DNA from 3 places in the Alkaliphilus metalliredigens QYMF genome. Region 1 is predicted to be linked to each of the others. Evidence: riboswitches for the same ligand, from Rfam matches in the RefSeq annotation. Region 1 holds a riboswitch; each other region holds the start of a gene.
The links. A riboswitch is a leader RNA that binds a small molecule or an ion and turns the genes downstream of it on or off. The one in region 1 is predicted to bind S-adenosylmethionine.
Positions count from the first base shown of each region.

Region 2: it holds a riboswitch for S-adenosylmethionine, as region 1 does, so the genes downstream of both, metA (homoserine O-acetyltransferase MetA) here and metK (methionine adenosyltransferase) in region 1, are expected to answer to the same signal.
Region 3: it holds a riboswitch for S-adenosylmethionine, as region 1 does, so the genes downstream of both, AMET_RS19120 (methionine ABC transporter ATP-binding protein) here and metK (methionine adenosyltransferase) in region 1, are expected to answer to the same signal.

Region 1 is NC_009633.1:761,919-766,209, reverse strand. It holds gene AMET_RS03565 (RNA polymerase sigma factor) at 306-878, opposite strand; gene metK (methionine adenosyltransferase) at 1,087-2,271, opposite strand; SAM riboswitch class I at 2,447-2,547, opposite strand; gene AMET_RS03555 (COG2426 family protein) at 2,650-3,117, opposite strand; gene AMET_RS24790 (aspartyl-phosphate phosphatase Spo0E family protein) at 3,406-3,561, shown strand; gene yyaC (spore protease YyaC) at 3,634-4,167, shown strand; gene AMET_RS24100 (S-layer homology domain-containing protein) at 4,109-4,291, opposite strand, start outside.
Region 2 is NC_009633.1:3,805,076-3,809,366, forward strand. It holds gene AMET_RS18215 (trans-sulfuration enzyme family protein) at 1-453, opposite strand, end outside; gene AMET_RS18220 (trans-sulfuration enzyme family protein) at 459-1,616, opposite strand; gene metA (homoserine O-acetyltransferase MetA) at 1,639-2,583, opposite strand; SAM riboswitch class I at 2,737-2,847, opposite strand; gene AMET_RS18230 (UDP-N-acetylmuramoyl-tripeptide--D-alanyl-D-alanine ligase) at 2,980-4,291, opposite strand, start outside.
Region 3 is NC_009633.1:4,001,975-4,006,265, forward strand. It holds gene AMET_RS19110 (MetQ/NlpA family ABC transporter substrate-binding protein) at 1-594, opposite strand, end outside; gene AMET_RS19115 (methionine ABC transporter permease) at 646-1,323, opposite strand; gene AMET_RS19120 (methionine ABC transporter ATP-binding protein) at 1,286-2,350, opposite strand; SAM riboswitch class I at 2,474-2,575, opposite strand; gene AMET_RS19125 (transposase) at 2,592-3,143, opposite strand; gene AMET_RS27415 (helix-turn-helix domain-containing protein) at 3,438-3,881, shown strand; gene AMET_RS27420 (hypothetical protein) at 3,944-4,291, shown strand, end outside.

The DNA of each region.
Region 1 (4,291 bases):
CTTCTTTTGATAAAATGTAGAAATTGGTAAATATTTGTCAATTTTTGTCGTAAACGCCAGTGTAATTATATTAGACATAGTTATATCTGTCAATTAAGATAAATCAAACTATTGTTAATTCTACCAAATCACCCTTTATTTACATCCCCAGAAGTTACCTTAGCTTTTTTCATGAAATTACATCTCTAGGAGACGTCAGACTGCGTAAGAATTGTCACCCTGAGCGTAGCGAATGGGTCTTGAAGGTTTAAAATTCAAGATTCTTCACTGTGTTCAGAATGACAAAATCAAGAGAAAATGAGTTTTTACGTAGCCTGACGTCTTAACTTCCTTAATGCCAGCCCCTTTGTCTTTGCCACAGTAATGGGATGTACCCCTCTTTTGGCTGCAATTGTTTTTAAAGAATGTTTATTAAAATAAAAGTCCCTCACCACCTGTTGCTGACCTTGGCTTAAACAACTCATATTTTCATGTATCCATTGATGGGTCTCTTTTCTAATGAGATCTTCTTCAATCTCTACTGACTCATCTACAATCAGGTCAATCCAAGTCCCATTTTCTTCTTCAACTCCATTTCCTATAGGCGAATCCAGGGATAGATGAATTCGCTGTTTCCTTCTCCTGTTTTGATAAAAGTGTTGTACAGCTAATGCAACATAGCCCAAAAACGGAACACCCTTTTCTAAATCGAAGGTCTCTATTGCTTCTAGTATCTTCATACGACCATCCTGAATGGCATCCTCATCATATCCTTTACATCCTCCATATCTACCACTGTGTGAGATCACTAAGGGATTTAATTTAAAAACAATCCATTCCTTTGCCTGTCTGTTTCCTGCCTTTGCCTCCAACACCCTTGCTTCAAAATCTTGATTCACTTTAACCCTTCCTTTTGGAAGGTGCACCTTCAAGTATTACCGGTAGTTCTATTGTAGCGCTGCAGTGAGTTTTTGGCGAAGAGAGAACGGGGCTTATTCCCCTACTGATTCAGTGGCATTCCTTATGGAATAAGTTTAAATCACGAAAAAAAGCTTATTTCCTCTGTGAATCACTAAAGGAAATAAGCTTTTTACTTGTATGTCTTAATTAAAGTACTTCTGCTCTCAAGGCTTCAGCCTTATCAGTTCTTTCCCATGGTAAATCTACATCGGTACGTCCAAAGTGTCCATAGGCTGCAATTTGGCGATAAATTGGTCTTCTTAGGTCTAAGTCTCTAATGATGGCAGCTGGTCTTAGGTCAAAATATTTGTGGACAAGTTCGATCATCTTGTCTTCATCTACTTTTCCTGTTCCAAATGTTTCAACTAAAATAGATACCGGTTGCGCCACTCCAATGGCATAGGCCAGCTCAATTTCACATTTATCAGCTAGGCCTGCGGCAACAATGTTTTTCGCTACATATCTAGCAGCATAGGCAGCTGATCTGTCTACCTTTGTTGGATCTTTCCCCGAGAAAGCACCTCCGCCATGACGGGCATATCCACCATAGGTATCTACAATAATTTTTCTACCGGTTAAGCCCGCATCTCCTTGGGGTCCACCCACGACAAATCGTCCAGTTGGATTAATTAAATATCTTGTTTTTGCATCAATTAATTCCGCTGGTACAATGTTGTTGATGACATACTCGATTAAGTCTCTCTCAATTGTTTTGTGATCTACTTCAGGGCTATGCTGTGTAGAAATAACAATGGTGTCCACTCTTTTGGGTTTATCTCCATCATATTCTACAGTTACCTGTGTTTTTCCATCAGGTCTTAAGTAATCCAAGGTCCCGTTCTTTCTGACATCTGATAAGCGCTTTGCTAGCTTATGGGCTAATGAAATCGGTAAGGGCATTAATTCAGGTGTTTCGTTGCAGGCAAATCCAAACATGATTCCTTGGTCTCCAGCACCGATGGACTCTAGCCCATCGGTCACTTCTCCAGCTCTATTTTCTAAGGCTTCATTTACACCTTGGGCAATGTCAGGTGACTGCTCATTGATGGCAGTTAATACAGCGCATGTGTCACTGTCAAATCCAAACTTTGCACGGGTGTAGCCAATTTCCGCAATGGTTCTACGAACCACCTTAGGGATGTCCACATAACAATCAGTTGTAATTTCTCCTGCCACTAATACAAGTCCTGTGGACACACTTGTTTCACAAGCAACTCTTGCCTTTGGATCCTTCTCGAAAATCGCATCTAATACAGCATCTGAAATTTGATCGCAGATCTTATCTGGATGTCCCTCTGTAACAGACTCTGAAGTAAATAATCTTTTTCCCATTTATAAGCCTCCTCTATTTCTTTGTTTCTTTGTTGTCTATGTAGCCTATTCATATACCCTGTCCTTAGGCTTTCGCAAGTCCCTATTAATATACCCGACTCAACTGAAACTATATAAAAAATTAAAACCCTCTTAATATGATGGGCTCATCAGAAGAGGGTTGTCTTTCAATATTTCCTCATCTTTCAGAACCAAAATTCTGAGGGACTTAGCACCATACACTCTATGGTTGCCGGATTTCATCGGGCCCTTCCCCTCCATCACTCTTGATAAGGCATCAAGATTTCTATTTAATTTCTCACTGAAAACATAATACCATTGGGTTTTATATATGTCAACATTTTTTTTACATATATGAAACTTCACTTGAAGACTGGATTAGATTTTTATTGCAATATAACTCAGAATAAACATAATCGTACCAGCAATGGAGGCTCCTACTGCGATGGCAGGCATGGCATACTTAAATGGAACCGCCAATAGTTTTGCCGCCAAGCACCCACTCCATACCCCAGTGGTAGGCAAGGGTATTGCCACAAACAGTACCAGTCCTAATGTACTATATTTTCGAATTCTTTCACTGCTCTTCCTGGTTTTTTTCACAGTACGTTGAATAAACTTGAAAAAAAACTTGGACTTTTTTAGTTTTTCAAAAACCGGCTCTAGGAATAATAATAAAAAAGGCACTGGTAGTAAACTCCCCACAACCCCTAAAATTGTGGCGTGTAATGGATGTATTCCCATGGAAACCCCTATGGGAATCGCTCCCCTTAGCTCCATAATTGGCAGAGCCGCAATAAAAAGAACCATCAACTCCTTTGTCATCCACTGAAAAGCACTCTCCATTTTTTCACCTCAATCTCTCCATTATATTTTATCATTGAGAGACTTGTCCTAGTCCTATATTTTGTTTTTTTATGTTCTGTTTTCTATTTAATTTACCACTGTTTTTCCCTAGGCATCTACTTTAAGTTTCTGTAATACTTATTTAATATTATGGTAATCTCCACGTAATGTTTAATCCCTTTATTTAGTGGTATAATATGGACAAGCGTACCATTCCAGTAAAATATTGGTATGCGGGTTCCAAGTCCACCGTAGGTGCTCTTAACCATAAGAATGGAGTGATACTAGGTGAATCATATTAATAATTTAAAAGATCGCATCGAAGAACTTAAAGAACAACTTAGTCGCTCATTAGATGAAGGTAGGGCCACCTATGACATTGTGGATTTGAGTCAAGAGCTTGATGAATTGATTGTAGAATATTATCTATTGAATAATGAATAAGCTATTCCCCCTCCTTTAGTCATAAATTGCAAACACCCCCTATATATATAACATATATAGGGGGTGTTTCTTTTGGTTAGCTATCATTATAAAAATCCACAGATGATTCCTCAGTTTGTCCGCTATTTATCCCTGAATCTCCCTGATGAATTTATTGTCCTTTGTATCGGTACCGATCGCTGTATCGGCGATGCCCTAGGTCCTTTAGTGGGTAGTCTTCTATTACAGAAGCACTTTCCACATCTCATTTATGGCACTCTGGGTCAGCCTATTCATGCTTTGAACCTCAAAAACACAATTACGATGCTCAAACAGAAACATCCAAATGCTTTTATTCTAGCCATCGACGCAAGCCTTGGTGACAGTGAACAGGTGGGATTCATAACGCTCCGCCCAGGTCCCATTGCTCCAGGCAAGGGTGTGGGTAAAGCCCTACCTTCTGTTGGTGATCTTTCACTAATCGGAATTGTTGCTCCAAACGATGAGAAAATCAATTCAACCATTCACCATATCCGACTCAGCTTAATCATGGATTTAGCGCAACAAATTACTGAAGTCTTAATGCATCACTGTCATATCGCAGGAGATAATAAATCCACTTACTAAACTCAGCCCGGGTGATATAATCCTTAGGTCGTAGCCTGTTATCTCTTTGCAATATTCCCAATGTTTTTAATTCATTGATGCTGTCTATGGCCCAAGGGCTGATTTTTTCTTGATCCTCATAGGG
Region 2 (4,291 bases), 1.9 Mb from region 1:
GGTTATTTTCAATGTAGGGTTAGATGGTGTTTCAAGAAAAATTGCCCGTGTATTCTCTTTGATATTGGCCTCAATCTCACCTAAATCAGTTGTATCTACAAGGCTGACTTCTATTCCGTACCGATTAAAAATACGATTCAAAGCCCTATATGTTCCGCCATATACGTCTTGACAGGCAATGATGTGATCTCCTGCGGAAAAAATTGAAAGCACAGATGAAGTCGCTGCCATTCCTGAGGAAAACGCAAACCCCCTATCTCCATTTTCAAGTTCAGCTATTGTTTCCTCTATGGCTCTTCTTGTTGGATTTTCTGACCTTGAATATTGATACTCCTGTTCTGCCTCAATATCCTCTTGGTGATAGGTAGACACCTGATAGATGGGTATACTTAAAGCACCGGTTATTTTATCCTTATCGTTTGTATTATGTATTAGTTTTGTTCCAAAATTCATTTTTCTCACCTCAATGCCCTTTCTAAGTCTAATATGATATCTTCTACTGCTTCTATGCCAACAGAAAGCCTTAATAGTTTATCATTTACACCAATTCTTTCCCTTATCTCTTGGGGGATAGCTGCATGGGTCTGTACCATAGGATACGTGATTAGACTTTCAACACCACCTAGACTCTCTGCAAACATTATGACTTGAACACGGTCAAGTACCTGCTTTGCCACTTCCTGACTCTTGACTGTAAAAGAAATCATGGCGCCAAAGCCCGATGCTTGTTTCTTAGATAATTGGTATCCCTCATGGTCAGGATCTCCCACATAATAGACTTTTTCAACCTGCTGGTGCTCCTTTAACCAAGCGGCTACTTTTATGGCATTCTGCTGTTGCTTTTCAAGTCTAATTCCTAATGTTTTAATACCACGTAGGATTAACCAACTATCAAAGGGAGCTAGAACAGCTCCTTGGCTTTTTTGAATCAGTTTCAGGTTTTCTCCTAGATCGTCATCCTTTACAATCACAAATCCAGCCAGGGTATCATTGTGTCCACCGAGATATTTTGTTCCACTATGAATCACAATATCTGCCCCAAGCCCTAGGGGTCTCTGAAAATACGGTGTCAAAAAGGTATTGTCTACAATAAGCATTACCTCCTTTGACTTTGCAATTTCAGAAATTGAAGCAATATCAGCTACCTTCATCATGGGATTTGATGGTGTTTCAATGAATATCGCAGCTGTGTTCTCCCTTAAGGCCTTCTCAACTTCCCTAATTTTACTGGTGTCAACATAGCTAAATTCAATCCCATACCGTTTATAAATCTCTTCACAAATTCGATAGGTGCCTCCATAAAGATCATCCGAAACAATAATATGCTGACCCGGTGTAAACAGAGTAAACACTGTTGATATCGCCGCCATACCACTGGAAAAAGCCAGTCCATGCTTTCCTTTTTCTAAACATGCCATGGTATTTTCAAGTTCTTCCCGGGTCGGGTTTTGTAATCTTGAGTAATCATAGCCCGTGGTCTCATTAAGACCCGGGTGCCTAAAGGTTGCACTCTGGTATATGGGAAAACTTACAGCTCCCGTATGGGGATCATATCCTTTAAATCCATGTACAACTTCAGTTTCAATATGCAACTTCTTATCCTTCACGCAACTCATAGATGCTCTCCTCCTTTTTCATTTATATTTCTATGTCATCACGGGTGACTCTCTCTATCCCTTCTAAATCATAGGGGGTTTCCTGATAAACATAATAATTCAGCCAATTGCTAAATAAAAGACTGGCATGGCTCCTCCATTTGACTACAGGCTCTTTTGTCGGATCATCTTGAGGGTAGTAATGATCTGGGATATTAATGAGCTTTCCACTCTCCTTATCCCTTTCATACTCTGATTTTAAGGTTAGTGGACTATATTCTGAATGTCCCGTTACAAAAATTTGTCTTCCATTTTTTGCTCCTACAATATGCACTCCTGATTCCTTTGATTCCGATAAAATTTCTAGTTCATCTACTTTTTGTATGTCATCATGTCTTATCTCTGTATGCCGAGAATGTGGTACATAAAAATAATCATCAAAGCCTCGAAATAATTTGACTGTTTTTTTATTGACCCAGTGAGGGAACACACCAAACATTTTATTTTCCAAGGGATACTTAGGAATACCATAGTGATAGTACAATCCAGCCTGAGCTCCCCAACATATATGCAGGGTAGAATAAACATTCTGTAGGCTCCATTTCATAATTTCACAAAGTTCTTCCCAATAGTCTACTGTTTCGAAGTCTAATAATTCAATGGGTGCACCAGTAATAATCATACCATCAAATTTTTCCTTTTTAATTTCTTCAAATGTATGATAAAACCTGAGTAAATGCTCTTTGGATGTGTTCTTTGAAACATGACTATTAGGATGAATAAGTGTAATATCAACCTGAATCGGTGAATTTCCCAATAACCTCAATAACTGGGTTTCTGTTTCTATTTTCGTTGGCATCAAATTCAAAATCACAATCTTTAGTGGTCTAATGTCTTGATGGGTGGCACGACTTTCAGTCATCACAAATATGTTTTCCTTTTCCAATGTTTCTACAGCCGGCAAATCATCGGGAATTTTTATTGGCATCATCATTCTCCTCCGTTTTCTTCTATTTAGTAAATATAAGCTTTGACTCTGTTTCATTAATTGACATCCATGCTAAAAATTTTTAAAAATTCAAGTGCTTAATCGTAAGAAAACCCCTTCTGAAAAACAGAAGAGGTTAATATCATAGAAACTCATCTATCTTTCAGCACCAATTCTTTCGAATATTGCTGCAGGATTTAGCACCTCGCTTTCGCAGGTTGCTGGGTTTCATCGGGCCAGTCCCTCCACCACTCTTGATAGTAATATATTTAGTTAGATCCCATTATATATATTCAGACTATTCTTGTCAATCAAAACATTTAACTAATAAGATAATTTTCAGTTGTGTTGATGTAAAATTGTTATTCTTTAAAAATAATTATACAATTTCCTCAATTACTTCAACTCATCTACAACTTTTTCAAGCTCCAATATTCTAGATCCTTTTATTAAAACAATGGCATCTTTTTTGATCATTTCTTTGAGTTTTGTTGTCAGTGATGACTTATCCATAAATGAAAAAACCCGTTCATCTGGAAATCTCGTTTTTGCTCCCTGAGCAAAATATTTTCCTAGTTCCCCAATGGTAAATACATAGTCTATTTGGCTAGGGTCAATTTCTTCTCCTATGTCTATATGTGTTGTAATTTCATTTTCCCCAGTACCAAACATATCTCCAAGGACCACAATCTTTTGTTTATATTTTTTGAAAGAATACATTGTATCTAGAACAGATCGTAGACTAATAGGATTAGACTTATAAGAATCATTTAAAATATCAAATCCATTGCATTTAATTAACTCATTTCGCATACCTGTAGCTTCAATTTTCAACATCCCTTCTTGTATCTTTTCCAAGGTAATATTAAAATACTGAGCAACAGCAATAGCAGCTGCAGCATTGTATATTTGATGATTTCCAAGCATAGATAAGAACAGTCTAGGAGAATCACTACCTACTAGTTCAAAGTATATCCCTTCATTTTCTGAAGAAATTAATTTAACAGTATAATCATTATCACGATTGATTCCAAATGTCACTTTTTTTTGTTTTAGATCCAGCTTCTCTACCCCTACTCTAAGTGGAGGGCTATCTCCAAAGTAAATAAAAAGTCCATGGGGTTTTAATCCTTCTATGATTTCAAGTTTTGCCTTTAGTATGTTTTCTACCGAACCCAAATCATTGATGTGTACATTTGTTGAATTTGTAATAATCGCCACGTCAGATGAAGCAATCTTAGATAAAAGTTCAATTTCACCTAAACCAGACATTCCCATCTCAATCACTGCTATTTCAGTATTTTCAGCCATTTCTAATAGCGTTAGCGGTACCCCTAAATGATTATTTAGATTTCCCAAGGTCTTATGTGTCTTATAGACAGTCTGTAATATATTAAAAAGGATATCCTTTGTTGAAGTCTTTCCGTTACTACCTGTAATACCGATGATCTTTACATTTAATTGGTTTCGATACGCCTTTGCTAAAGTCTGAATCGCATCTAGGGTATCTTCAACAAGTATAAAGGGGAAGTCAATATTTGGAATAGGCTGATTCTTATCCCACAAAGTAGCTGTTGCTCCATTTCCCATGGCTTTTTCTATAAATTCATGGCCATTGAATTTCTCTCCAATGATGGGAATATATAGTTGCGTATCTTTAATTGTTCTGGTATCAATTGAAACACCATTGATCCATATATCTTCATGG
Region 3 (4,291 bases), 1.7 Mb from region 1:
AATTACAGCCACTGCCACATCCGGTAGAGCTCTAATAAGCATTGGTGCCTCCAGCTCAACTATTTTAATGTTTTTAGGATTTTCTACTATATCCCTAACTGTTACCGCAGTACCTGCACCTTCCCTGAGTTTAATAACTCCGGCTGTCTCCAATAGGATCAATGCCCTAGCTTGATTTGTCGAATCATTGGGAACTGCTACCTGTTGGCCTTCAACTAGTTCACTAGGTGAAGCGATTTTATCAGAATAGATACCCATTGGAAAGTTTACTGTTGGTGCGATGGTAATAAGATCCATGCTTCTATCTGTATTAAATTTAATTAAGTATGGTTCATGCTGAAAAATATTAGCATCCAATTCCTTATCAAATAGCTGTATATTGGGTTGAATATACTCATTGAAAACAACTAATTCTATATTTAAGCCCTTATCCTCAGCCAATTCTTTAACCTTTTTAGCAATTTCTTCATGGGGCCCACCTGTTACACCAATCTTTAATGTATCTTCATTACCAGCAGCGGTTTTAGCTCCACAGCCCGTTACAATTAATGCCAATAAAACAATAGTTATAGATATTAGTATGATTTTTTTCATTTTTTTCTCTCCTTCAGTCATTTTTTGTGTTTATTTTGCTTGTTGTTTAATTTAGTGACTTAATTTCTTTTGAAAATATTCCCCTGTACTTTGAACAACATTTACGATCAGCAGCAAAATTATTGTGCTTACAATCATGATGTCAGTTCTATAATATTGATAACCGTATCGTATAGCGAAATCCCCAAGACCTCCACCTCCCACCGTTCCAGCTATGGCAGAAAAACCGATTAAGCTAACGACGGTTATGGTTAAAGCATATATGATTCCAGGTAAGCCCTCCACAAGTAATACCCTATAGATTATTTCAAAGGGGCTAGATCCCATGGCCTGTGCTGCTTCAATAACTCCTGGATCTATATCTAACAGTGCTGACTCCACCTGCCGTGCCACAAAGGGAGCGGAGGCAAATATTAGAGGTATTATTGCACCCCTAAGACCTATTGTTGTGCCAGCTAAAAATCTTGTAATAGGTATAATGGCCGTTAACAAAATTACAAAAGGTAAAGATCTAAATATATTCACTACCTTTCCCAATATAAAATTTATCAATTTATTTTCCACCAGATTCCCTTTTCTTGTAATAACTAAGATTACACCTAAAGGAATTCCGATTATGGAGGCAATTAATCCAGATATAAAAACCATAATCAAGGTATCCATAAATGCTTTAACTAACTCAGGAAACAATTCAACTACATTGGGTAGCATTTGATTTACTAGCTCCATACTCTCTTAATACCTCCACTCGTATTTTATTGCTTTCAAGAAGTGCAATTGCTTCTTGAATCTTTCCTTCATTACCCGTAAGACTGACCACAAGACTTCCAAAGGGGATCCCCTGTAGGCTTTCTATGCTTCCAAAAAGTATGTTTACCATAATCCCATACTCTCTAGATATTCTAGAAATAAAAGGTTGCCCCGTTACCTGACCAACAAAGGTAACTTTTACAGTTAATTCATATTGACCTGGATCCCTGAGGAAATTCTGATTTATCAACTCATCTAGGCCTTCATAACCCATGGTCTTAGCAATAAATTCCCTGGTAATATCTGTTGCTGGATTAGAAAAGACATCTATGATGCTTCCCTCCTCTACTACCTCCCCAGCATCCATCACGGCCACCCTATTGCAAACTTCCTTTATAACCTCCATTTGATGGGTAATAATTACCACCGTTAAATTGAGCTTTTGATTAATCTCTTTCAACAGGTTTAAAATTGACCTTGTATTCTGAGGATCTAGGGCTGAGGTTGCCTCATCACATAATAATACCTCTGGATCATTGGCAAGGGCCCTTGCTATGCCCACCCTCTGTTTCTGACCTCCACTTAGCTGAGAGGGATAAGAATAAATCTTATCTTTAATTCCAACCAATTCTAAAAGTTTTACCACTTTTTCATTTATTTCAACCTTTGTTAAACCTTTACCCTTTAAGGGGTAAGCTATATTATCATACACAGTCCTCCTCTTCATTAAGTTAAAGTGTTGGAAAATCATTCCTATTTTTTCTCTTTGTTTCCTTAATTCCTTTGGCGATAGTTCTGTTAATTCTATGCCATTTATTGTGACTTTCCCAGAATCCATTTTTTCTAAAAGATTAATGCATCTTATCAAGGTGCTTTTACCAGCCCCACTATATCCAATTATTCCAAATATATCTCCTCTTTGTATTTTCAAGCTAACCTTTTTTAATGCCTTAACAGCTTCTTTGTTACTTCCATAGGTTTTGGTTAGTTCATGTAATATAATCAATTTTCAGCCTCCTTTCTTTACCATAGAAATAGCACATACTTTTTACCAAATAAAAAAACCTCTTCTCAAAGAGAGAAAAGGTTTATCTGCATAAAAATAACCCAAGAAGGGTTTCATTATCCATTCTCATCTCCCAGAACTATGTTCTGCTGGATTTAGCACCGTCACATATGTGTGGTTGCTGAAACATCATCGGGCCAGTCCCTCAGTTTCTCTTGATAAGTTATATTTAGTTTTTATATTAGATATGATTATATAGTGTATAAAATGTTTTGTCAACAATAAAATTAATTTCCTTCTTTTCTTTTGATTCATTTTGTAACGTCCATGCTTCTACCTTAAATTGATTTTTTATTATCTGCCTTAATTCATCATCTGATATATTCTTCTTTTTTTCCTTGATTTCTAAGCACTCATCATTATTATTCTTTTTGTTAAATTTAATAAATAATTCAATAGCTATATCATTGTCTTTAGCAAATATTTTAAGTACATATTCCTTATCTATTATTTTGGGGGTTACTGAATATTCCCTATAACTACTCCATCTATAGTCTTTTATATTTCTTATAATTCCTGCTTTTATAGGATTTTGATGAATGTATCTTATAACCGTCAAAAAATATGATTCTGTCTCTACGGGTTCACTTTTAAATCGATCTTGAAATAAAGTTCCTACCCGTTCATACTTCTTGTTATACCAATATACATAGCTTCCACTTATACGTCTCATTATTTGTTCTAATGGTTCTTTTCCTTCTTTTAACAATAGATGTATGTCACTAGTGTTCAATTAATGGATTTTAAATCCATTGACAATACTTCGTATCCAGTACTTTCATAATTTGACTTAAATTTAGACATGAAAATAGTCAGTAACCTTTGCTTTAATATAATTACACACTAACCATATTTGCAAGGGGGTACTGACTATTGGTTAATGATAATTATATCACTATTTTCGAAAAATTATTAGACATCATTGATTGGAAAAAATTGAAAGAATCTACTTATCTACTAGTGCTTAGTAACCTCCTTCTTTGGGGAAGATATGTGTAAACTAATCCCAAAGAAATGGAGGAACATCATGAAAAAGAAATATATCGTAAAACTGACCAATGAAGAACATCAAGAACTAACAGATATAATAAGTAAAGGTAAATCACCGGCATATAAAATCAAACATGCAAACATTCTTCTCAAGGCCAATACAGACGGACCAAACTGGATTGATAGACAAATTGCAGAAGCGTTTAATTGCCATAGCAATACGATAACAAATGTCAAAAAACGCTTCGTAGAAGAAGGTCTTGATAGTGCTCTTGACCGAAAAAAGAGAGATCCTTCTACTTTGCCTAGAAAATTTGATGGTGTAGATCAAGCTAAAATAATAGCTCTTGCCTGCAGCACACCACTGGCTGATCATTCTCACTGGACATTGAGGTTACTCGCTAATAAAGTTGTTGAATTAAATATAGTTGATTCTATTTCACATCAAACAGTTTCCAGGATTCTAAAAAAAATGACTTGAAGCCTCACCAAAGTAAGTATTGGATGATACCCCCTGAACAAGATGCTGCCTTCGTATGCGCTATGGAAGATGTCCTTGATTTATACCAGAGACCCTATGATAGTAATAAGCCTGTAGTTTGTATGGATGAACAGCCTATACAACTTATTAGGGAAACTCGTACCCCTCTCCCCTTAGAACCTGGGAAACCTGAACGACACGATTATGAATACGAAAGAAATGGTACAGCAAATGCTTTTATGTTTACAGAGCCTTTGGGTTGTAATCGTTCTGTTCATATCACAGAGACAAGTGCAAAGGAAATATTTGAAGTAGAAAAACTTAAAGCCCTAGCAGATAAAGGTTATTACAATGCACAGGATTTAAAAAAATGCGAAAAAGAAGGTATTACAACCTATGTTTCAAAACAA